3 regions of the Pseudomonas rhizozeae genome follow, and region 3 is predicted to be linked to each of the others. Evidence: predicted binding sites of a transcription regulator. Region 3 holds the regulator's gene; each other region holds the start of a gene.
The links. Region 3 encodes sigma-54, which starts transcription at its own class of promoters, with help from an activator protein. Its sites were predicted from a motif close to ANTGGCATNNANNTTGCTNT; they were not measured.
Positions count from the first base shown of each region.

Region 1 (7,743 bases), on a different contig from region 3:
CTTTGCGCTGTTCCAGAAAAATTGCCTGGCCTGTCACCGTTTAAATGGCGCAGGTGATGCGCAGTTTGGCCCGGATTTGAACATTCCATTCAGCCCCACCGAATACTTCGGCGCCGACTTCCTCAAGCGCTACATCCGCGACCCGCAGAGCTTGCGGCATTGGCCACAAGCGAAAATGCCCGGGTTTAGCGAAGCAGTATTACCGGCCGGGGACCTGGATAAGCTAGTGGAATATTTGACGCACATGGCCGGGCGGAAGGTGCAGCGTTGAGCTCCGAGCCATAAGCTTCAAGCATTGGGCTGCATGGACGATCGCTATCGCGAGCAGGCTCGCTCCCACAGGGGAAACGCGTACCGCCCGAGACCAGGTCGGCTTTAAGGCCGCCTCGGGCGCTGTGCTTTTGATCTGGCTTTTGATCTGCCCTGCCCCGTTAACCAGAGGCTGAACGCAGGTCTTGCGCAGTGGACAACCCGGCAGGACGCCGGGTTAGCCGCCCCCGGCCAGGGATGGCCGATGGCGGCGGGCCCACGGAGCAAGGCCGGAGTGAAGGCATGCCGAGCCTGGGCGAGGCACCGAATGGAGGGGATCAAGCGCTTGGTTACTTGGCGCTTTTCCAAGTAACCCGCTGTAAGAGCGGAACCCATAGAGGCCATTACCCAAGGAATGGATATGTACACCTGCGAAATCTCTAGTGCCTGGTAAAAAGCCATCGCTGGCAAGCCAAGCTCCCACAGGGATCTACGGTGTTTTCGAGAAATTCGCCAGCAGGCTCGGCGCCTTCGTCGGGACGCCTTCGCGAGCAGGCTCGCTCCCACAGGGGGATCGTGCTCAGCCTGCTCGCAAGGTGCTGCGATTACTGCTCCTGCACCGAGATCATCGGCAGCGGCGTTGGCGAGACGAAGACCTTGGCGTGCATCTGCTCGCAGCCACCGCCACGGCGCATGCCGCGCACCGGGCAGGCGTCGAGATAATCGAGACCTACGGCAAGTTTTAAATGGCGCTCCGGGCGCGCCAGTTCGTTGGTCACATCGAAGCTGTACCAGGCGTCATCCAGCCAGGCCTCTGCCCAGGCGTGGCTCGCCAAGTGTTCGCTGTTCTCGCTGTACAGATAACCCGACACGTAACGCGCAGGGATGCCCAGGCTTCGGGCGCAGGCGATAAACGCGTGGGTGTGGTCCTGACACACGCCCGCGCGCCCGGCGAAGGCCTGCGCCGCGCTGGTGTCGACTTCGGTGGAACCCGGCGTGTAGGTGATGTGTTGGTTCAAGCTGTGCATCAAATCGATCAGCGCGGTACGGTCGCGGCGCTTCTTGCATTGCTTGTCGGCAAATCCGCGCAAGGCTTCGTCCGCTTCGGTCAGCCGGGTAAAGCGCAGGAACGGCAGCGCCGATTGGCTCTCATGCTCGGCTTCGCGCAGTTCATCGATATCGACCTGGCCACGGGCGCCAATCACGATCGCTTCATGAGGCTCGTCCATGGTCAGCACGTGAAGGATGTTGCCGAACGGATCAAGCTGCGCGCGCACGGGGCGTGGCAGGTCGAGTTGCCAGCTCAGGACATGCTGGCGCTCGCTATCGTGAGGGGTCAACCGCAGGTACTGGATGCTCGCCCGCACCTGATCCTCGTAGTGATAGGTGGTCTCGTGGCTTATGGAAAGTCTCATGCAGCCTCCAGGTAGGAACTGTGTATGGCGTTACCCAACTGGCGCACCAGCGGGATGAACTCGGTCAGCCAGGCGTGCAGGCCTTCGTCGAGAATTTCGTTGATGCCGGTGTAGCGCAGGCGCGCGTCCATTTCGGCGGCCAGGCGCTGTGCCGGTCGACCGTTAGCACCCGGCAAACTGGCGAGGATCTGGTCGATCTCCTCGGTACAGGCACGCAGGGAACGCGGCACATCGGCACGCAGCAGCAAGAGCTCGGCGACATGCCGGGCACCCGGCGCATCGCGGTAGATTTCGGTGTAGGCCTCGAACGACGACAAGGCCCGCAGCAAGGCACTCCACTGGTAATACGCGTGGGCGGTGCTGTCACTGACCGCTTCGGCCTGGTCACCGGCCATTTCGTAGCGGGCATCGAGCAGGCGCAGGGTGTTGTCGGCGCGCTCGATAAAAGTCCCTAAACGAATGAAGCGAAACGCATCGTTACGCATGATGGTGCCGTAGGACGCGCCACGGAACAGGTGCGAACGTTCCTTGATCCACTCGCAGAAACGGCTCATGCCGTAGCGGCTCAAACCCTGCTCGGCGATGCCGCGAATTTCCAGCCAGGTGGAGTTGATGTTTTCCCACATGTCCGCGGTAATTCGCCCACGCACCGCATGGGCGCTGGCCCGAGCGGCGCCGAGGCAGCTGTAGATGCTGGCCGGGTTGGCGGCGTCAAGGGCGAAGAAGTGCAGCAAGCGTTCGGCGTGCAACGCACCGTGGCGTTCGAGGTAGTCCTCAAGGGTGCCGGTGATCAACAACGGCATGGCCAACTCGTGCAAACCGTCGCCGCGACCGTCCTGCGGCATCAGCGACAGCGAATAACTGACGTCGAGCATCCGGGCGAGGTTTTCCGCCCGCTCCAGGTAACGCGACATCCAATACAGATCCGAGGCAGTTCTACTTAACATTGGCAGGCATCCTTCAATCCTCAACCACCCAGGTGTCCTTGGTTCCGCCGCCCTGGGAGGAGTTCACCACCAGGGAGCCTTCACGCAGGGCCACTCGGGTCAGGCCACCGGGTACGACCCGGGTTTCACGGCCAGACAGCACAAACGGGCGCAAGTCGATGTGGCGCGGCGCAATGCCGTTTTCGACAAAGGTCGGGCACGTCGACAGGGATAACGTCGGTTGCGCGATGTACGCGTGGGGCTTGGCCTTGATGCGCTCGCGAAACAGTTCGATTTCCGCTGCGGTGGCCGCCGGCCCCACCAGCATTCCGTAACCGCCGGAGCCTTGGGTTTCCTTGACTACCAAGTCTGGAAGATTCGCCAACACGTGGGAAAGTTCAGAGGGATTGCGACATTGCCAAGTCGGCACGTTCTTCAGGATCGGCTCTTCGTCGAGGTAGAAACGGATCATGTCGGTCACGAACGGATATACCGATTTGTCGTCCGCCACCCCGGTGCCGATGGCATTGGCCAGCACTACGTTGCCCGAGCGATAGGACGACAGCAGGCCCGGCACGCCGAGCATCGAGTCCGGATTGAACGCCAGCGGATCGAGGAAGGCGTCGTCAAGGCGACGGTAGATCACGTCGACCGCTTTCGGGCCATCGGTGGTGCGCATGAAGACTTTGTCGTCACGCACGAACAAATCCGCGCCTTCCACCAGTTCCACGCCCATTTCCCGTGCGAGAAAAGCGTGTTCGAAGAACGCACTGTTGAAACGCCCAGGCGTCAGCACCACGACGCTGGGGTTATCGATCGGGCTGGAGCTTTTCAGCGTGTCGAGCAGCAGGTTCGGGTAGTGATCGATGGGCGCAATGCGCTGCGCCGAAAACAGCTCGGGGAACAGGCGCATCATCATCTTGCGGTCTTCGAGCATGTAGCTCACGCCGCTCGGCGTGCGCAGGTTGTCTTCAAGTACGTAATACGAGCCATCGCCATCACGCACCAAATCGACGCCAGAGATGTGCGAGTAGATGTCGCGGTGCAGGTCGAGCCCTTGCATCGCCAACTGGTATTGTTCGTTGGCCAGCACTTGCTCGGCCGGAATGATGCCGGCCTTGATGATGCGCTGCTCGTGGTAGAGGTCGGCGAGAAACATGTTCAACGCCTTGACCCGCTGGATGCAGCCGCGTTCGACGATCCGCCATTCGCTGGCAGGGATGCTGCGCGGAATGGTGTCGAAGGGAATCAGGCGCTCAGTGCCCTGCTCGTCCCCGTAGAGCGTGAAGGTAATCCCGGCGCGATGGAATAACAGATCGGCCTCGCGTCGCCGTTGGGCCAGCAGCTCATCCGGCGTTTCGGCCAGCCATCGGGCGAATTCCCGATAATGCGGACGGACCTGGCCGCCAGCATCGTACATCTCATCAAAATAGGTGCGGATCATGCCGTACTCCTTGTCACCCGGACATCTAGGCTTCGCAAGGCCCGTGCCATCGGCAGAAACGCTTTGATTTCAATCGGTTGGATAAACGCGCCACAGGTGCCGCACCATTCCTGTGCGACAAATGCCCCCACCCGATCGCCCCCGCTTCATTGCGAAGCAATGCAGTGCTCTATCAGGAGCATAGTCACAGTTGATTTCACTGCGCGGGGATCGCTCCCCATAATCCGCGCATCCGCTGAAAAATCCTCGCCAGGCCAAGCGCCGCGAAGTCCTCAGCCCACATTCTTGAATGGCGCTTGCGCCCCTTTGTATCAAGCCTGATCGGTTCCTGCTCCTTTCCGATCTTCCCTTTTGGCCACCCGTTTGGGTGGCCTTTTTTTGCCCGGAGTTTGTTGTTTCGAGGTTTTGCGATGACGTTCCGGGCCGCTTTCGAGGAGCGAAAAAGCAAAACGGCCGACCCGAAGGTCAGCCGAGGCTGAGTGAATGACGCTGTTCATAATGTCAGGCGAGTCGCCCACGGACCTCCTGCTTGACGCCCCACCCTTCGACGACGCCGCCCAGAGGTTCGACGGCCGCTTCGAAGTCCTGCTCGAAATCACCAATGCCGCCGTAAGTGGCGTACATCACCTTGCTCAATTCCAGATACCACGCGCCATCATCGCGCGCGCTGACCTGCGCATTGAGTGATTCACCTTGAAATTGACCTGCCGCCCTGCGCGCCCGCTCCTCGTCCGGGAAAATGGCGTAGAACTCGATGGGATGGAAACGGGAAAAATCGAAACCGCCTTCTTTCATGCGGCGCAGCACACTGGTACTGATGTCTTCTTGATAGGCTGTTGTGCTCATGAAACGTCCTCCTCAATCCGATGGATAGACTTTCCGTACTCCCAACGCCCGACACCAAGGGGTGAAGGCGACACGGCCAGCAAAGGACCGTCGGGAAACAAGCATGTAGCTGACAAGACCAGACCTTAGCGATCCGTTCGCTGATCTCACTTGCAGAGTAGCCCTAAGGGAGAGCCGCTGCCAAGGTCTGTTATGGAATCGTTCAGGAGAGGTTCAGACCGGCGTGATGCTGAGGATTTCAATGCTGTTCTGAGTCTTCAGGCTTTTGACCGTGGGATCATCGGTGCGACCTTCCAGGTCATTGAGGTCCAGAGCCGCCACGACAGGAAGACGACGAGCACGAATGAGTTTGGCGGCCTGTTCGTTACTTGGACGCTCTTCGCTCTCGAACACCTCTTCCATTTGTTCTTCGTGATCATCTACGAAAGTGACTTTCCACTTTTGCATCGGTGCCTCCTCGATAAAACCCGTTGGTGGGCTTCTTACCTGTATCTCGACCTTGCGCAACGGTGCATTGTTCAACCGGATCTACCCATCGGCGCTGCAAAAAAAACCGCCACGAGGGCGGTTTCTTCGCAAACGTCCAAGTTACTTCTCGGCACGTTCCTTCAAGGCTTTGAGCGTGTTGAACGGCGCATCGACCACAAACTTGTTGGCGACCATGGCCGGCACGCTACCGCCCGGTTCGGTGTGCACCTGGTAAGTCACTTCGATCTGATCAGCACCTTTGGGCACGAACTTCCAGAAGCCTTTGACCTCTTTCACCCGAACGAAGCCTTTTTCTTCCGGAATGTAGGTCGGCACGCCTTCGAGGTTGCGTGTCAGGCTGCCATCAGCGCCTTCGACGGTGGTGACGTGCAGCACCGAATCGCGCGGAGTTACGGGCCAAGGCGTGTTGAACTGGGTGTAGGTCCAGCTTTGGTCGCCTTCGTGCTTGAGCAGTTTCTGCGCCTTGCATTCGTGAATCCAGGCACAGGCCGCGGCGACGTCTTCCTGCAAGGCGCGCAGTTTGGCCATGGTGGTTTTCATCACGGTCACACCGCGATACGCCTTGTAATCGGAGCCCGGAACTTCGCTCAACGAGACTTTGATGCCGTCCTGATTCTTGGCTTCCTTCCACTCCTCGGCCTGGGCTGCCGTGGTGGCGAGCACAGCCGTGAGGCCGACGAGGACAGCGATACGATGCAGCGAACCCATGGTTGTATTCCTTATTGTTGAAGTTCCGTTGATTGACACATCTACGCGGCCGTCGCGGCTTCCCACCAACCGATCAACCGGATGGCCTCTTCGCTGCTGGTGCCGCACACCTCAGGATCAGCTTCGAATGCGGAGCACACCGCTGGGCGTTCCGGCCTACCGAAGATGCCGCACAGGTTTTCGACCGAGAGTTGGATGCAACGTTCTCCCGCCGGTTTGCCATCGGGCATGCCGGGAATCGGAGAACTGATGGAAGGGGCAATGCAACAGGCGCCACAGCCTTCACGGCATTTCATGACGACACGCTCCTGACGGTGATGTGAACATAACGGGGCACAGAGTAACCGCTAAAACAGTTGTTTCAAATTATGATGACGGGGTTTTTATGCTGAGCGGAGCGTGACTGGGCAGTCTCCGACCAAACGTCATGACGGGCGCGACAAATCGGCGGGACGCTACTGCTTGAACTCGAAATCCAGCGCCGCGCCTTCGACGTCGCGACGCTCCTCGTTGCGCAGCTGCAACTGCATTTCGTTGCTCAGCAACCGACCATTGAGCTGGAAAGGACTGCTGCCGGCCTTGTCGCCGAACATCTGCGGCAACACCGCATCGTGTCGAGGCAGCGGCACGGTGCCGACCGGCTTCATTTCCTCGACCAGGTCCTGGGGCAGGCTCAAATCCAGCTTGGCGGGCGGCAGCGGGGTCTTCGCCACTTCGCGGGCCGATTTTGACTTCGAGGCGATGGGTGGGCGCTTTTTGACCTTGGCGGCTTTCTTCTGCTGCGGGGTTTTCTGCGGCGCTTTTTTCGCGACTGGCTGGGCAGCCGGAGCAGCCTTCGGCACGGGTTTAGTCGGGCTGGCGGGTGGTTTTTCCTGGGCATTGGCGGCCGACACGCCAGGCGCGGCGAGCGCGGGCATCAGAACGCAGATCAATAGCCAGGCAGCAGGAACAATCGATTTCATAGTGACAGCGGCGCTAACGGCAGAGGGCCACATGCTCGCTTGTTGGGAAGGTTTAAACAAGCGCGGACCGCATAAGTCAGCCCGCACTGTCAAAAACCGCTGGCGGTTTCCTGGCACAGTTGCGTCGCCAGCAGGCCCAATGTCATCAACGCGCGCTCGGCCTCGCGGTTCCACGCGGTCCCGCAATTAAGACGAATGCAGTGATTGAATTGCTCGGTGTTGCTGAAGATCAGCCCCGGCGCGATGCTGATGCCCTGCTGCAAGGCGCGCACGTGCAATTCCTGGGTATTGACCCGCCCCGGCAGGCTGACCCACAGAATGAATCCGCCAGTGGGCCGAGTCATCTGCGTGCCTTCAGGGAAATATTGCTGCACCGCCAACTGGAAAGCGCTGAGATTCTTGCGGTACTCCTGGCGGATATAGCGCAAGTGGCGATCGTAACCGCCGTTTTCCAGGTACGCCGCGATGCCCATTTGCGTGACGCTGCAGGCCGAGTGCGTACTGAAGGTTTGCAGGCGCTGAATCTCCTGCTGGTATTTGCCGGCGATCATCCAGCCGATACGCACGCCCGGCGACAAGGTCTTGGAAAAACTCGAGCAATAGATCACGCGATCCAGACGATCGTAGGCCTTGAGCGATTTTGTCTTGCCCTGTTCGAACATCAACTCGCCGTAGATATCGTCCTCGACGATCTGAATGTCGAA
Region 1 is NZ_JAVLSB010000018.1:84,291-92,033, reverse strand. It holds gene RG836_RS03520 (c-type cytochrome) at 1-271, shown strand, start outside; gene RG836_RS03515 (transglutaminase family protein) at 855-1,664, opposite strand; gene RG836_RS03510 (alpha-E domain-containing protein) at 1,661-2,611, opposite strand; gene RG836_RS03505 (circularly permuted type 2 ATP-grasp protein) at 2,625-4,034, opposite strand; gene RG836_RS03500 (ribonuclease E inhibitor RraB) at 4,536-4,880, opposite strand; gene RG836_RS03495 (hypothetical protein) at 5,094-5,327, opposite strand; gene RG836_RS03490 (START domain-containing protein) at 5,469-6,077, opposite strand; gene RG836_RS03485 (YkgJ family cysteine cluster protein) at 6,119-6,373, opposite strand; gene RG836_RS03480 (translation initiation factor 2) at 6,533-7,039, opposite strand; gene RG836_RS03475 (aminotransferase-like domain-containing protein) at 7,129-7,743, opposite strand, start outside.
Region 1: the regulator sigma-54 is predicted to act here: its motif matches at 4,066-4,085, upstream of RG836_RS03505 (circularly permuted type 2 ATP-grasp protein).

Region 2 (7,743 bases), on a different contig from region 3:
GGGCTTACCTGGGCGACAAGGTCAGCCCCGAAGACGCCGATGTCACCCAGCAAATCATCTCGCAAAAGCTGTCCGAAACCCTGGTGGACGGCGCCAACGATGAGGTGATGAAACAGATTTTCGGCGATGCCAACGGCGATTTCGACGAGGCCAAGACCAAAGACATCATCGACAAGGCCATGGCCGATAACCCGGACATGTTCAAGGATGCGGCAGGCCAACCGATCGCCGCCGGTGACGTGGTGTCGATGATCCGTTCGACCTGGGACCTGGAGCGCCAGGGCCAGAAAATCAGCGATGCGCTGCCCAAGTCGATCGACAGCTTCAAAGCCGATGCTTCTGACACTTACAAACAGGGCCTGCTGCACATTGGCAGCGCATTGCTGGCCGGTGCGGTGCTGACCGTGCGTTCCACCAGCGGCGGCAACACCCCGACTGACAACGCCTTGCGCGTGTCCGCCGGCATGCAGTTCGCCGGGCTGCTGATGGAAGGCGGATCGAAGTACGCCAAGGAAGCGGGTTACGGCCGTGACTGGAAACCGGTGCCCAACAGCAGCGTGTTCCTGCGGGGCAAGGGACCGTTCAGCGATGCGCAGATCCAGGCCATGGGCAACGTCGGCAAGATCGTCGGCGGCGCTGGCAGCTTCATTGGCGGGGTGTTCAGCATCATCAGCGGGGTCAATGCGGCGTTCAGCGGCGACAAACTCAACGCCGGTTTCTCCCTGACCAGCGGCATTTTGGCCACCGGTGCGGCCGTGGCATCCATCATTGAAGGCGCTGTCGGGTTGTTTGGCAGTTCCACCAGCCTGGCCGGCACTCTGGCCGGCAGCGCAGCGAGCATCCTTGGCATGGCGACCGCGGTCATCGGTGTGGTGGCCGGGATTGTCGTGCCGCTGGTGGTCGTCGTCCGGCGTGATGCCGATCAGGACAAGTTCTACGATGGCCTGGTCCCGACCTTACAGAAGTATGAGTTGACCGGTGGACCCAAACAGCCTGGTGATGTTGACGAAAATCCGCAATTCACCCCGACCTGACAGCGATTGCCAGACAGTCTATTGCAGTGCTCGCCGTGCGTTGGAACAGTGAGTGATGACGGTGGCGACCTGCATGTCGAGCATGGCCGCCACTTGCGCCGCTTCGAGTTTCTCGTGATAGATCAGTATCAGAATCAGCCGTTCTTGCTGGGTCAATTTACCCAATACATCAGAGCGGAATGCGTCGCCGGCCGGGCAATCCGAATCGCAAACCCGCCGTTTGACAGTGACCGCATGCCCACGGGCGAAACAGTTGACGCCTTGGTCGTTCCAGACGTGGTACAGATTCGAGACCAGCCAGTGAAATACCGGCAACTTGGCCGGCCAGGCGTGAACCCGTTCGAAGGCCCGTTCGGACGCCAGGTACACGGTACGCTCCGCACACCCTTGACTGCCCAGCACCCGGTAGGAAAATGCCCAGACCCGGGGCAACAGCTCGTGAATGTTTTCGGCTAAGTAATGCGCTTGTCGGTACACAAAAAACCCTATCTACAGCTGAGCGTTAGAGAGATATTTTTCTTTGGAACGGCCCTTGGAAATCCGCTAGCGCTTCCTTCTCGCCATGTCTGAAGCCTGTTGCCGCCCCTCCACGGGCCACCACAACAGGCCTGCACTTCACGTCCGTTTATTTGCCGGATTTAATCTTGGTCCAGCTGCGCGTCATGATCCGCTGGGTCGCGGCCGGCAAATCGGCAATCGCGTACAGCTTGGCCAGCACTTCTGCCGGTGGGTACACGCCCGGGTCGCTGGTGATGTCTTTGTCGACCAGCGCGGTGGCCGCCGAGTTACCGTTCGGGAAGCGCACCTCGTTGGTGATTTGCGCCATGATTTCCGGTCGCATCAGGAAGGTCATGAAGCGGTGCGCACCGGCAACGTTTTCCGCGTCCTTGGGGATGGCGACCATGTCGTAGAACGTGCCGGCGCCTTCTTTCGGAATGGCATAGCTGACCTGGACCTTGTCACCGGCTTCAGCCGCGCGGGCCTTGGCTTGGTAGATGTCGCCGGAGTAGCCCACGGCCACGCAGATATCGCCGTTGGCCAGGTCGGAGATGTATCTGGACGAATGGAAGTAACGCACCGAAGGACGGATTTTCAGGAACAGCGCCTCGGCTTCGGCCAGTTGTTTTTTGTCCTGGCTGTCGGTCGGATAGCCGAGGTAGTGCAGCGCCGCCGGGATCATCTCGGTCGGAGAATCGAGGAAAGTAATGCCACAGGCTTTCAGCTTGGCGGCGTTTTCCGGTTTGAACAGCAAGTCCCAGGAATTGGTCGGGGCGTCAGCGCCCAGGGCAGCCCTGACTTTATCGGCGTTGAAGCCGATGCCGATCGAACCCCACATGTACGGAAAAGCATATTCGTTGCCAGGATCACTGACGGACACGGCTTTGAGCAGTTCAGGGTTGAGGTTCGCCCACTTGGGCAGCTTGGATTTGTCGAGTTTCTGGTAGGCGCCGGCCTTGATCTGCTTGGCCAGGAAGTTGTTCGACGGCACGACGATGTCGTAGCCGGACTTACCCGCGAGCAACTTGGCTTCGAGGGTTTCGTTGCTGTCGAAGACGTCGTAAACCACCTTGATCCCTGACTTGGCTTCGAACTTCTTGACCGTGTCCGGAGCGATGTAGTCCGACCAGTTGTAGACGTGCAGCACCTTGTCGTCCGCCTGGGCGGCGCTTGCCATCACGCCTGTCAGCGACAGGGCCAGGAGGGTTTTGCCAGCTATCTTCATACCGAATGCCTTTACCGGTGATGCGTTCATGGGATGTGTTCGGGTCCGTTGTTCGTTCGGTAGGTCTGGCGTGCGGTTCGAGTCATCGGATGAGCTCCGCCACTCGACAGGCCAGGCAGCGACGTGGCAACCGACCTCGTTAATGCGTGGTTGGGAAAGCCAAACAAGTTCCTTTGCTTTCAAGCCCTTACTGCCGCCGGACCGATTCACTCAACGTTCCTTACCTTTTGCCTCAGCAGCACCCGCGCCCGTGACAGGCGTGAGCGAACGGTGCCGATCGGCACGCCGAGCTGGACCGAGGTATCCAGATAATTGCCGCCGGTTTCCATCGCCACCCGAATCACTTCCTGCATGTACGTCGGCATGCCTTCCAGTGCCTGGGCCACGCGCTCTAACTCACGGAACCTGCCTACGTCGGCCACCAGGTCTCGGCTGTCAGCCATGTCCAGCACTTCTCTGTCCTGCAGGTCCTCATGAAAAGGTTGTTTGTAGAGGCGCCTGAAATGACTGCGAATTAAGTTCAAGGCAATCCCGCAGAGCCAGGTCAGCAACGATGAATCATTGCGGAACTTATGTTCGTTACGCAGCGCTTCCAGAAAGGTCGCCTGTAGCAAGTCTTCACTGTCATCGAGGTTGGCGACTCTGGCTTTGATGAACAATCGTACTTTTTGCATTAACTGGTGATCGAGCTGCCGGAGGACGGACGTGTCAGCCGGGTAATCGATCATGTTGAAACCACACATGGACAAAACCTAATGACGGCAAGTCCAGCGGTAAGAGCGATATGTGTGCCAACACCAGGCAATAAATAAGTGCCTGTTATATATGGCGTTTATTTGCAGCAATCAGCTGAGCTGTGCAAGAGTTTGCATAAACTGCTGTTGAACTCTGCGTATTCATGCACACCAGCGCTACATACTTCACCGCCCCTTGAGCGCGGCGGATTTGCCCAAGACATCCAGCGATTTGATCCGGTGGTACAGCGTGCGGCGCGGCACTCCCAGTTCCAGACTGACGGCATCTATTGAGTGCCCGTGGCGCTTTAACGCTTCCTGAATCAATATTCTTTCGATGACTTGCAACTGCCCCTTCAATGAACGTCCCTGCGCAGCGGCGGCGGTATTGATGCCCAGGGAAGGTAGCCCCAGCACAAAGCGCTTGGCCGCTGATTTGAGTTCGCGGATGTTGCCTGGCCAGCCGTGGCACAGCAGCATTTGTGTCAGTGCTGCCGGCAGCGGTTTTGGCGCGCAACCAAGGTCTCGCGCGGAGGCGGCCACAAACTGGGAAAACAGCGGGACAATCTGCTCGCGGCGCTCGCGCAATGCCGGCAGACGGATCGTCAGGACGTTGAGGCGGAAGAACAAATCGCGCCTGAAGGCCCCCTGCTCCACTAACTCCGCCAGCGAACGCTGAGCCGAAGCGATCACGCACAGGTCCAGCGGAATCACTGTGGTCGAACCCAACCGCTCAATCGCCCGCACTTCAAGGACGCGTAGCAACTTGGCCTGCAGGCACAGCGGCATACTGTCGATCTCATCGAGGTACAAGGTGCCGCCCTGCGCCGCTTCGATGTAGCCCTTGCGTGAGCGACTGGCGCCGGTAAACGCGCCGTTGACCACGCCAAACAGCTCGCTTTCGGCCAGCGATTCGGGAATGGCCGCGCAATTAGTCGCGACAAAGGCGCCATTGCGCCCCGACAGCGAGTGAATGCGTTGCGCCAGGGTGTCCTTGCCGGTGCCCGTCTCCCCGGTGAGCAACACGTCTATCCCAAGCCGCGCCGTGCTTCGGGCGATAGCCTTGATGTCGGGCACTTCGGCAACATTGTTCAAGCCGCAGTAAAAATAATCGTAAACACCCATTTGCAACCTCGCGATCGGCACAGCGTGATAAGGCCCTGTCCGAAGCACGAAACAACGCACCGCGAATACTTTGAAGCCATCAGCGACAACAACCCATCGAACAGTTAAAGAAAGATACATTCCGAAACAACATTGTTAGCAAGGACGCAAAATCGGTCATGCGCACATGATTTTGAGCCTCTGACTCAGAAACTAAATGTTTTATGGGCTGATTGGATTAGTGGCCCGAGAATACATTCGGACAGCTGCATGTCAATCGCCCCGAGTAGCAACAAGTGCAACCCGCGTCACAATTCAACGTATTGAGGTAGCACGTGCAAAATAGAACTAGACGGTGCCGACGCGATAAATAAAACCCGATAACAACAAATAAATGGAACTGGTTGATTACTTCGCACCACTCACTACTTGAGCAAATCCAACTTCAACTTCCAGATTCGGTAACTCCTCTCTGTAATGCCTTTAATCATTAAAAGACTGCCTGGTTTTTGAGTTAGAGCACGCATCGCTCCTGCAACAGTATTTTCGCCAAGGTTCGAACGGCGGACAGCACCTGCTCGACCTGCGCATCCTCGGCAGCAGCAGACGCGGCGGGGTCTTTCAGCTCAACCACGCGCAGTTTGTGTCCCAGCACAGAGCCCAGCCAGGCGAGGCAAGGCGCTGCCTCGACTTCAACATCCAGCAGATAGCAATTCGGTGGTACCGAGCGCAGCAAGTGATGCGCCTCACTGCAGGCGTCGGGCCTGGACTCCATCGGATTACCCTCGACCCGCAGCCAGTTGTCCCGCAGTTCCTGAGGATGCTCGACCCGCAGGTACGCCACTTGGTCCCAGCCGTCAATGGCAGCCTGTAACCGCTTGAGGAAATAATCGGGCAGCGCAGCGCTGATCACGATGACCACGGCGACATCGGCCAGCGGCTCTTTGATCCAGATGGCTGAGGGTGAAATCGCTTGCATGTGCCAGTCCTCGATAGTGGGGTGGTGCGCCCCGGTAGGTTGTTGATGTATCGCCTGCTCGAAGGCAACTTTTACGCTGTCTATCGAACAAAGTCAGCACGAGCAGGCGCACCTCACCATCGTTCACTGGCGGGTCGATCACTCAACCATTACGAAACAGAAAGCTGTAGGCATTTAACGCCGGCACCCCACCCAAATGCGCATAGAGCACTCTGGAGCCTTCGGGGAATTCTCCGCGCCGCACTTTCTCGATCATCGCGTGCATGGATTTGCCTTCGTACACCGGATCGGTCAGCACCCCTTCGAGCCGGCCGCACAGGCGAATCGCCTCGAGCGTGCCTTCGTTGGGCAAGCCGTATTCCGGGTAAGCAAAACGCGTATCGAGCACGACATCTGCTTCGGTGATCTCACGTCCCAGATCCACCAGTTCGGCGGTGTGCCGGGCGATGCGCAGGATCTGCGCGTGGGTCTGCTCGGGCTTCGCGGAAGCGTCGATGCCGATCACCTGTTTCGAGCGGCCATCGGCAGCAAAACCGACCACCATGCCAGCCTGAGTGCTGCCGGTCACCGAGCAGACCACGATGTAATCGAACTTGAAGCCTAGCGCCTGTTCCTGCTGCCGCACTTCTTCGGCGAAACCGACAAAGCCCAGGCCGCCGTAAGGATGTTCGGAACAGCCGGCGGGTATCGGAAACGGCTTGCCGCCGCTTTCCACCACATCGCTCATGGCTTTCTCCCAACTCGGGCGAATGCCGATATCGAAGCCGGCCTCATCCAGCCGCACGTCCGCGCCCATGATCCGTGACATCTCGATATTGCCGACGCGGTCGTACACGGCGTCGGAGTAGTTAACCCAGTTTTCCTGCACCAGCACGCATTTCATGCCCAGATGCGCGGCCACCGCGGCGACCTGGCGCGTCTGGTTGGACTGGATGCCGCCAATCGACACCAGGGTGTCGCAGCCCTGCGCGATCGCCTCGGGAATCAGGTATTCGAGCTTGCGGGTCTTGTTGCCGCCGAAGGCCAGGCCGCTGTTGCAGTCTTCACGTTTGGCATACAACTCGACCTTGCCGCCAAGGTGTTCGCTGAGACGCTTCAAGGGGGTGATCGGCGAAGGGCCGAAGGTCAACGGATAACGTTTGAATTGATTCAAGTTCATAACGCAGGCTCCCTGATGGTTGGTCATCGAGGCTCGATTGGCCGGGCTTCGACCGGATCAATACTAAGAAATAAAACGAAATCTTGTGTTGCAAGTTTCACGACAAAAACGAACTATTGTTTTATCCAATCAACAAAAACCATTACTTAATTATGTGGATCTGGCCATGGTCACAATAAATAACCAAAAGAAGTCAGGAGCAGCCGCCGCAGAGCCTCTGGTGCTGGATCGCACCGACCGCGCCATCCTCAAGCACCTGCAAGTGGATGCCTCGATCTCCAACGTCGCGCTCGCGGACAAAGTGAAGCTCAGCGCCCCGGCCTGCCTGCGCCGCGTCGAACGGCTCAAGCAAGCCGGCCTGATTCGCGGCATCGTCGCCCTGCTCGACAACGAGGCGCTGGACGCTGGCATGGTGGTGCTGATCGGCGTCGTACTCGATCGCTCGACGCCCGAGTCGTTTGCTGCGTTCGAAGCCGCCGCGCAGAAGGTCACCGCGTGCATGGAATGCCATGTGGTCACCGGCGAATTCGACTACTTCATGTTGCTGCGCACCAAGGACAGCCACAGCTTCAACCGCCTGCACGCCGAGCAACTGCTGTACCTGCCAGGGGTGCGGCAGATTCGCTCGTTCATGGGCTTGCGCCAGGTGCTGTCGACGCCGCGAATCCCGCTGTAGCGGTCCGCTCAGATAAAGCCTTGGGTCAGGGCTTTCACCGTGGCTGCCGCGCGGGTGGAGCATTGCAGTTTGCGGAACACGCTTTCGACGTGGGTGCGCACGGTGCTTGGGCTGATGCCCAGTTGGCGCGCGACGTCTTTGTTGCTGCCGCCGGTGCTGATGGACCGCAGGATCTGGGTTTCGCGCTCGGACAGTGGACTGCCGCTGGCATTGCTGATGAAAGTATTGGTGTTCATGACGGCACTCCTTGATGGGTGGATGTCCAGGCGCTGGTTTTTCGCCTGCTTGGTGACGTCCATATTAAGAAAAAACCGTTTAATACGTGTTGCAAAGA
Region 2 is NZ_JAVLSB010000043.1:32,574-40,316, forward strand. It holds gene RG836_RS13465 (type III effector HrpK domain-containing protein) at 1-1,034, shown strand, start outside; gene RG836_RS13470 (RNA polymerase sigma factor) at 1,053-1,403, opposite strand; gene RG836_RS13475 (polyamine ABC transporter substrate-binding protein) at 1,660-2,757, opposite strand; gene RG836_RS13480 (RNA polymerase sigma factor) at 2,964-3,485, opposite strand; gene RG836_RS13485 (sigma 54-interacting transcriptional regulator) at 3,678-4,616, opposite strand; gene RG836_RS13490 (transketolase) at 5,110-5,574, opposite strand; gene RG836_RS13495 (1-aminocyclopropane-1-carboxylate deaminase) at 5,717-6,733, opposite strand; gene RG836_RS13500 (Lrp/AsnC family transcriptional regulator) at 6,900-7,409, shown strand; partial or broken gene RG836_RS13505 (response regulator transcription factor) at 7,418-7,606, opposite strand.
Region 2: the regulator sigma-54 is predicted to act here: its motif matches at 4,723-4,742, upstream of RG836_RS13485 (sigma 54-interacting transcriptional regulator).

Region 3 (7,743 bases):
GGATTTCGTACGTGCTTGCGAGATGATTCTGGCCAGCAAAGGTCGTGTGGTGGTGGTTGGCATGGGCAAATCGGGGCACATCGGCAACAAGATTGCCGCGACCCTGGCCAGCACCGGCACCACCGCATTTTTCGTGCACCCGGCCGAAGCCAGCCATGGCGACATGGGCATGATCACCCGCGATGACATCATCCTGGCCCTGTCGAACTCTGGCTCCACCAATGAAATCGTGACCCTGTTGCCGCTGATCAAACGCCTCGGCATCCAATTGATCAGCATGACCGGCAACCCGAACTCGCCGCTGGCCAAGGCCGCCGAAGTCAACCTCAACGTGCATGTCGAGCATGAAGCCTGCCCGCTGAACCTGGCCCCGACCTCGTCGACCACCGCCGCGCTGGTGATGGGCGATGCCCTGGCCGTTGCGCTGCTCGAAGCCCGTGGCTTCACCGCCGAAGACTTCGCCTTTTCACACCCCGGTGGCGCCCTCGGTCGTCGCCTGCTGCTGAAAGTCGAGAACGTGATGCACGCCGGTGAAGAATTGCCCCACGTCCAGCGCGGCACCCTGCTCAAGGATGCCTTGATGGAAATGACCCGCAAGGGCCTGGGCATGACAGTGATTCTCGAAGCCGACGGCACACTCGCCGGGATCTTCACGGACGGTGACTTGCGCCGTTCGCTGGACCGCGCCATCGACATTCACCGCGCAACCATTGACGATGTCATGACCGCCCACGGCAAAACCGCCCGCGCGGAAATGCTCGCGGCCGAGGCTTTGAAGATCATGGAAGACAATAAAATCAGCGCCTTGGTCGTCGTCGACACCCACGACCGCCCGGTAGGCGCCTTGAACATGCACGACTTGCTGCGTGCGGGAGTGATGTAAATGAGCGCCGACCTGCTGCAACGTGGCCAACACATCAAACTGGCGGTGTTCGACGTCGATGGCGTATTGACCGACGGACGCCTGTACTTCCTCGAAGACGGCAGCGAATTCAAGACCTTCAACACGCTGGATGGCCAAGGCATCAAGATGTTGATGGCAGCCGGCGTCCAGACCGCTATCATCAGCGGCCGCAAGACACCGGTGGTCGAGCGGCGGGCGAAAAACCTTGGCATCCCCCATCTTTATCAGGGGCGCGAAGACAAACTGGTGGTGCTCGACGAGCTTCTTGCCCAACTCAACCTAAGCTATGAACAAGTGGCTTACCTGGGCGATGACCTTCCGGACCTGCCGGTGATCCGCCGCGTAGGGCTGGGCATGGCGGTGGCCAATGCCGCGGGTTTCGTGCGCGAGCATGCCCACGGTATTACCCAGGCCCGGGGGGGCGAAGGTGCCGCCCGTGAGTTCTGTGAATTGATCCTGCGCGCCCAGGGCCGACTTGAAACGGCCAATGCCGCGTACCTGTGAGTGCTTATGCTGAGTAAAAAGATTCGAAACATCCTGGTGTTCGGTATTATCGCGGCGCTGTTTGCCGCGGTCGGTTACTGGAACATCAGCCCGGAACGCTTTCTCGACCAGCCGGTGGCCAAGGTCGACGAAACGGCGATCGACTATTACGCGATCAACGCCCACAGCAAGCAGTACTTGCCGGACGGCAAGTTGCAGTATGAGATGACTTCCGACAAGGTCGAGCACCTGAAGGCCACCGAAGTGACCCTGCTGACCAACCCGGACTTGAACATGTTTCGTGGTACCGAGTTTCCCTGGCACGTGCAGAGCTTGCGCGGCGAGGTCAATCCGGACGGCACCGAAGTGGAGCTGATCGACTCGGTACGCATCGCGCGCACCGACGCGAAAAACCGCCAGACCATCATTACCAGCAGTCGTATGACCGTGTTCCCCAAGCAGCAATATGCGCAAACCGAACAAGCCGTTAGAATCGACGGCGCTGGTGGCGTGTCGACTGGCAAGGGAATGAAAGCGTATTTGAAAGAAAGCAGGATACACCTGCTATCGAACGTAAGAGGACAGTATGAGGCTCGTTAAAACCCTCCCTATTTTGCTCGGTCTGAGCGCAGCACTGGGAAGCGTGAGCGCCTGGGCTCTGCCGAACGATCAGCAACAGCCGATCCGCATCCAGGCCGACGACGCCCAACTGGACGACAAGCAAGGCATCGCCACCTACACCGGTGACGTGATCATTACCCAGGGTTCGATGAAGGTCACCGGCAACACCGTGACCATCACTCGCACCCAAACGGGCGACATCGACGTAGTGACCTCGGTGGGCAATCTGGCCTACTTCGAGCAGTTGCAGACCGCGGGTGACACCAAGCCTGTTCAGGGCTACGGCGTTACCATCCAGTACCACGCCGCGCAAGATCGCGTCGTACTGATCGACCGCGCCAAGGTCATCGACAAGGACGGCAACGTTACACAGGGCGAAAAAATCGTCTACGACACCAAGACCAAGCGCGCCAGCGCCGGCCGTGCCACCGGCAGCAAGGTGACCGAGTCGCGCCCGCGCATCGACATGGTGATCCAGCCGAAAAAGAAAACTGACGAGCAGAAGGCCCCTTAATGGCAACCCTGAAAGCTCAGCATCTGGCCAAGAGCTACAAGAGCCGCCAGGTCGTGCGCGACGTCAGCCTGTCCATCGACAGCGGTCAGATCGTCGGTTTGCTCGGCCCCAACGGCGCCGGCAAGACCACCTGCTTCTACATGATCGTCGGCCTGGTGCAGGCGGATCAGGGTCGTGTGCTGATCGATGACCTCGACGTCAGCCACCAGCCGATGCACGGCCGAGCCAAGGCCGGGATCGGCTATCTGCCGCAGGAAGCCTCGATCTTCCGCAAACTGTCGGTGGCCGACAACATCATGGCCATCCTCGAGACCCGCAAGGAACTCGACAAGGCCGGCCGTCGCAAGGAACTGGAAAGCCTGCTGCAGGAATTCCACATCAGCCACATTCGCGACAACCTGGGCATGAGCCTGTCCGGCGGTGAACGTCGCCGCGTAGAAATCGCCCGCGCCCTCGCCACCGCACCGAAATTCATCCTGCTCGACGAACCCTTCGCCGGCGTGGACCCGATCTCGGTGGGCGACATCAAACAGATCATCCATCACCTCAAGGCCAAGGGCATTGGCGTGCTGATCACCGACCACAACGTCCGTGAAACCCTGGATATCTGCGAGACCGCCTACATCGTCAACGATGGCCAACTGATCGCCGAAGGCGATTCCGCCACTATCCTGGCCAACGAGCTGGTCAAGGAAGTGTATCTGGGCCACGAGTTCCGCCTGTAAGCATTGCGAGGCCTGGCGAGTCGTCAGAGCGCCCGGGACAGTTAATACACTTGGTGTGTTTTTTATTGTTACGGCGCTCTAGGCAAACACCGAGGTTTCAGGCATATAATTTGCTTATGTTTGGCGCTCCGGCGCCCTGTAGTGGATGGCGCATGTGCGCCGGCGAATAAGGTGTTAAGCCCCTGCCATGAAACCATCGCTAGTCTTGAGAATGGGCCAGCAGCTGACGATGACACCTCAGCTGCAACAGGCCATCCGCCTGCTCCAATTGTCGACCCTGGACCTGCAACAGGAAATCCAGGAGGCATTGGAGTCCAATCCGATGCTCGAACGCCAGGAAGAAGGCGACGACTTCGATAACGCTGACCCGCTGGCCGACAATGTCGAGCAGAAGCCGAACACCGATATCCAGGAACCCTCCTACCAGGAAAGCGCCCCGACGGTGGACAACCTCGAGGAAGGCGACTGGAACGAGCGCATCCCCAATGAGTTGCCGGTCGATACCGCCTGGGAAGACGTTTATCAGACCAGCGCCAGCAGCCTGCCCAGCAACGATGACGACGAGTGGGATTTCACTACCCGCACCTCCGCCGGCGAAAGCTTGCAGAGCCACCTGCTGTGGCAACTGAACCTGGCGCCGATGTCCGACACTGATCGCCTGATCGCCGTCACTCTGATCGACTGCATCAACAATCAGGGCTACCTGGACGAAACCCTTGAGGAAATCCTCGAAGCCTTCGACCCGGAACTGGACATCGAGCTGGATGAGATCGAAGCCGTCCTGCACCGCATCCAGCAATTCGAACCGGCCGGCATCGGCGCTCGCAACCTGGGCGAGTGCCTGCTACTGCAATTGCGTCAACTGCCGGCGAAAACGCCTTGGCTGGCCGAGGCCAAGCGCCTGGTCGGCGATTACATTGACCTGCTCGGCAGCCGCGATTACAGCCAGTTGATGCGTCGCATGAAACTCAAGGAAGACGAGCTGCGCCAAGTCATCGAACTGGTGCAAAGCCTCAATCCGCGCCCGGGCTCACAGATCGAATCCACCGAAGCCGAATACGTTGTACCTGACGTGATCGTGCGCAAGGACAATGAACGCTGGCTCGTGGAGCTGAACCAAGAGTCGGTGCCGCGCTTGCGGGTCAATGCCCAGTACGCCGGTTTCGTCCGTCGCGCCGACACCAGCGCCGACAACACCTTCATGCGCAACCAGTTGCAGGAAGCGCGCTGGTTCATCAAGAGCCTGCAAAGCCGCAACGAAACCCTGATGAAAGTGGCTACGCAGATCGTCGAGCATCAGCGCGGCTTCCTGGAATACGGCGACGAAGCGATGAAGCCGTTGGTCCTGCACGACATCGCCGAAGCGGTGGGCATGCACGAATCGACCATTTCACGGGTGACCACGCAAAAATTCATGCATACCCCACGGGGCATATATGAGCTGAAATACTTTTTCTCCAGCCACGTCAGCACCTCCGAAGGCGGCGAATGCTCGTCCACGGCGATCCGCGCGATCATCAAAAAACTGGTTGCCGCGGAAAATCAGAAAAAGCCGTTGAGTGACAGCAAGATCGCTGGTTTACTGGAGGCACAAGGCATTCAGGTGGCTCGCCGCACCGTCGCCAAGTACCGCGAGTCCCTCGGGATCGCGCCTTCGAGCGAACGCAAGCGGTTGATGTAAGCCACGCCACAGCGTTCCAGTGGTAGACCATCAGGTCTACCGCTTTATGCACTGGCAACGAAGGAGAAGCTGTATGCAAGTCAACATCAGTGGACACCAACTGGAAGTGACCGAACCCCTGCGCACCTACATCGGCGAGAAACTCGAACGATTAGAAAGGCATTTCGACAAGATCACCAACGTGCAGGTCACGATGACAGTCGAGAAGTTGAAGCAGAAAATCGAAGCCACCTTGCATATTCCCGGCAACGAAGTGGTCGCCAACGCTGAGCATACCGACATGTATGCAGCGATCGACGCACTCACCGACAAGCTGGACAAACAACTCAAAAAGCATAAGGAAAAGACCCAGAGCCTCCTCCAGGGCGCGACCGGTCGTTAACACTCCCCACCCATGATCCGACTTGAAAGCATCCTGACCCCCGGCCGTTCCCTTGTGAACGTGCCGGGCGGCAGCAAAAAGAAAGCCCTCGAACAAATTGCGAACCTGATCCACCGCGAGGTGCCTGATCTGGCCATGCAGGACGTCTTCGAGAGCCTGGTCGCCCGTGAAAAACTGGGTTCCACCGGTTTTGGCAACGGCATCGCCATTCCCCACTGCCGCCTCAAAGGCTGCACCATGCCCGTCAGTGCCTTGATGCACCTCGACGCGCCAATCGATTTCGACGCCATCGACGGCGCACCGGTCGACCTGCTGTTTGTACTGCTGGTCCCGGAAGCGGCTACCGATGCGCACCTGGAGCTGTTGCGCCAGATCGCCAGCATGCTCGATCGCAAGGAAGTACGTGAAAAACTGCGCAGCGCCCCGAATAATCAAGCCTTGTATCAGGTTGTCCTGGACGAGCAAAACGGTCAGTAACCATGCGCTTGATCATCGTCAGCGGCCGCTCAGGCTCGGGTAAAAGTACGGCGCTCGATGTCCTTGAGGACAACGGCTACTACTGCATCGACAACCTACCCGCCGGCTTGCTGCCGGAATTGGCGGAGCGCGCCTTGATCCACACCGAACTGGCGCAACCGCTGGTGGCCGTGTCGATCGATGCACGTAATCTGCCCAGCCACCTTTCGCGCTTCCCTTCCCTGCTCGAAGAAGTCCGCAGCCGACATATCAAATGTGACGTGCTGTACCTGGACGCCGACGAGGAAACGCTGCTCAAGCGCTTTTCGGAGACCCGTCGTCGCCACCCGCTGAGTAACATGAGCCGGTCGCTGGCCGAGGCGATCCATGACGAAACCGCCCTGCTGGGGCCGATTGCCGATCTCGCCGACCTGAAAATCAACACCACGCAGTTGAACCTCTATCAACTGCGCGATGCGATCAAGCTGCGCCTGCTGAACCAGCCAGAGCCGGGCACCGCGTTCCTGGTAGAGTCATTCGGCTTCAAGCGTGGCATGCCGGTGGATGCCGACCTGGTGTTCGACGTGCGCTGCCTGCCCAATCCCTACTGGAAACCGGAACTGCGTGACCAGTCCGGCCTCGACGCCCCGGTGGCCGAGTACCTGGCGGCGCAGCCGGATGTCGAGGAAATGTTCCAGGATATCTATTCGTATTTGAATAAATGGTTGCCACGCTTTGCCGCCAGTAACCGCGCGTATGTCACCGTGGCCATTGGCTGCACCGGCGGGCATCACCGCTCCGTCTACCTGACCGAACGTTTGGGCCAGGCCCTGCAACAATCCCTTAAGAATGTCCAGGTCCGCCACCGCGACCTTAGCTAAAGGATCCACACCGCGATGCCCGCTCTGGAAATTGAGATCATTAACAAGCTGGGTTTGCATGCCCGAGCATCAGCCAAATTCGTCGGCGTGGCCGGTCAGTTCAAGGATTGCTCCATCCGGGTGGGTCGGACACCCGAAACCACGGTGGACGGCAAAAGCATCATGGCGATGATGATGTTGGCGGCCGGTAAAGGCACCAAGATCTATCTGAGCACCGAAGGCGAGCAAGAGCAGGCAGCGCTGGATGCACTGGTGGCGCTGATCAATAACTACTTTGATGAAGGCGAATAGCCTGAATGAAAGAGGGGCCGCGCAATGCAGCCCCTCGAAGTCAGCCAGCGTTGCGAGGCGCTAGGCCAGCGCTGTATCCATCACCATCATCAGACAGAACCCGACTAACAGGCCAAGGCTGGCCAGTTTGTCGTGGCCGTTGCGCCGCGATTCGGGAATGACCTCATGGGTCACCACCAACAACATCGCCCCGGCTGCCAAGGCCAGACCCAGCGGCAATATTACCTCGGCCAGGCTCACCAGCCAGGCGCACAACAGCGCAAAGACCGGCTCAACCAGACCTGACGCCGCGCCAATCAGAAACGCCTTGACCCGCGACATCCCCGCCCCGGCCAACACCAGCGCAATCACCAGCCCTTCGGGAACGTCCTGCAAAGCGATGCCCATGGCCAGGCTGTCGGCATCCGGCATGCCGCCACCAGCAGAAACGCCGACCGCCATGCCTTCCGGGATGTTATGGGCGATGATCGCAAACACGAACAGCCAGATCCGCGGAGGAATCACCGGTCGCTCCGGCGTGCCCACCAGCATTTCGGGCGAAGCGCCGGACACTTTGCGGTCCACCAGAAACAGCCCGAACGCCCCGAGCATGATGCCAAAGCAGATCAGGCCGCTGGCCGCCCAGGGAGTAAGCCCCAGGCTTTCAGCCGCGCTGATGCCTGGGACGATCAGCGAAAACGCCGTGGCCGCGAGCATCACACCGGCGCCGAACCCTAGCAAGGTATCGCTGACGGCGATGGGCATATTGCGGATGACCAGCACCGGAACGGCGCCCAACGCCGTACCCAGCGCGCAGATCGCGCCA
Region 3 is NZ_JAVLSB010000007.1:75,995-83,737, forward strand. It holds gene RG836_RS01500 (KpsF/GutQ family sugar-phosphate isomerase) at 1-883, shown strand, start outside; gene RG836_RS01505 (KdsC family phosphatase) at 884-1,408, shown strand; gene lptC (LPS export ABC transporter periplasmic protein LptC) at 1,415-1,987, shown strand; gene lptA (lipopolysaccharide transport periplasmic protein LptA) at 1,974-2,522, shown strand; gene lptB (LPS export ABC transporter ATP-binding protein) at 2,522-3,247, shown strand; gene RG836_RS01525 (RNA polymerase factor sigma-54) at 3,435-4,928, shown strand; gene hpf (ribosome hibernation-promoting factor, HPF/YfiA family) at 5,002-5,310, shown strand; gene ptsN (PTS IIA-like nitrogen regulatory protein PtsN) at 5,323-5,787, shown strand; gene rapZ (RNase adapter RapZ) at 5,790-6,647, shown strand; gene RG836_RS01545 (HPr family phosphocarrier protein) at 6,663-6,938, shown strand; gene RG836_RS01550 (ZIP family metal transporter) at 6,999-7,743, opposite strand, start outside.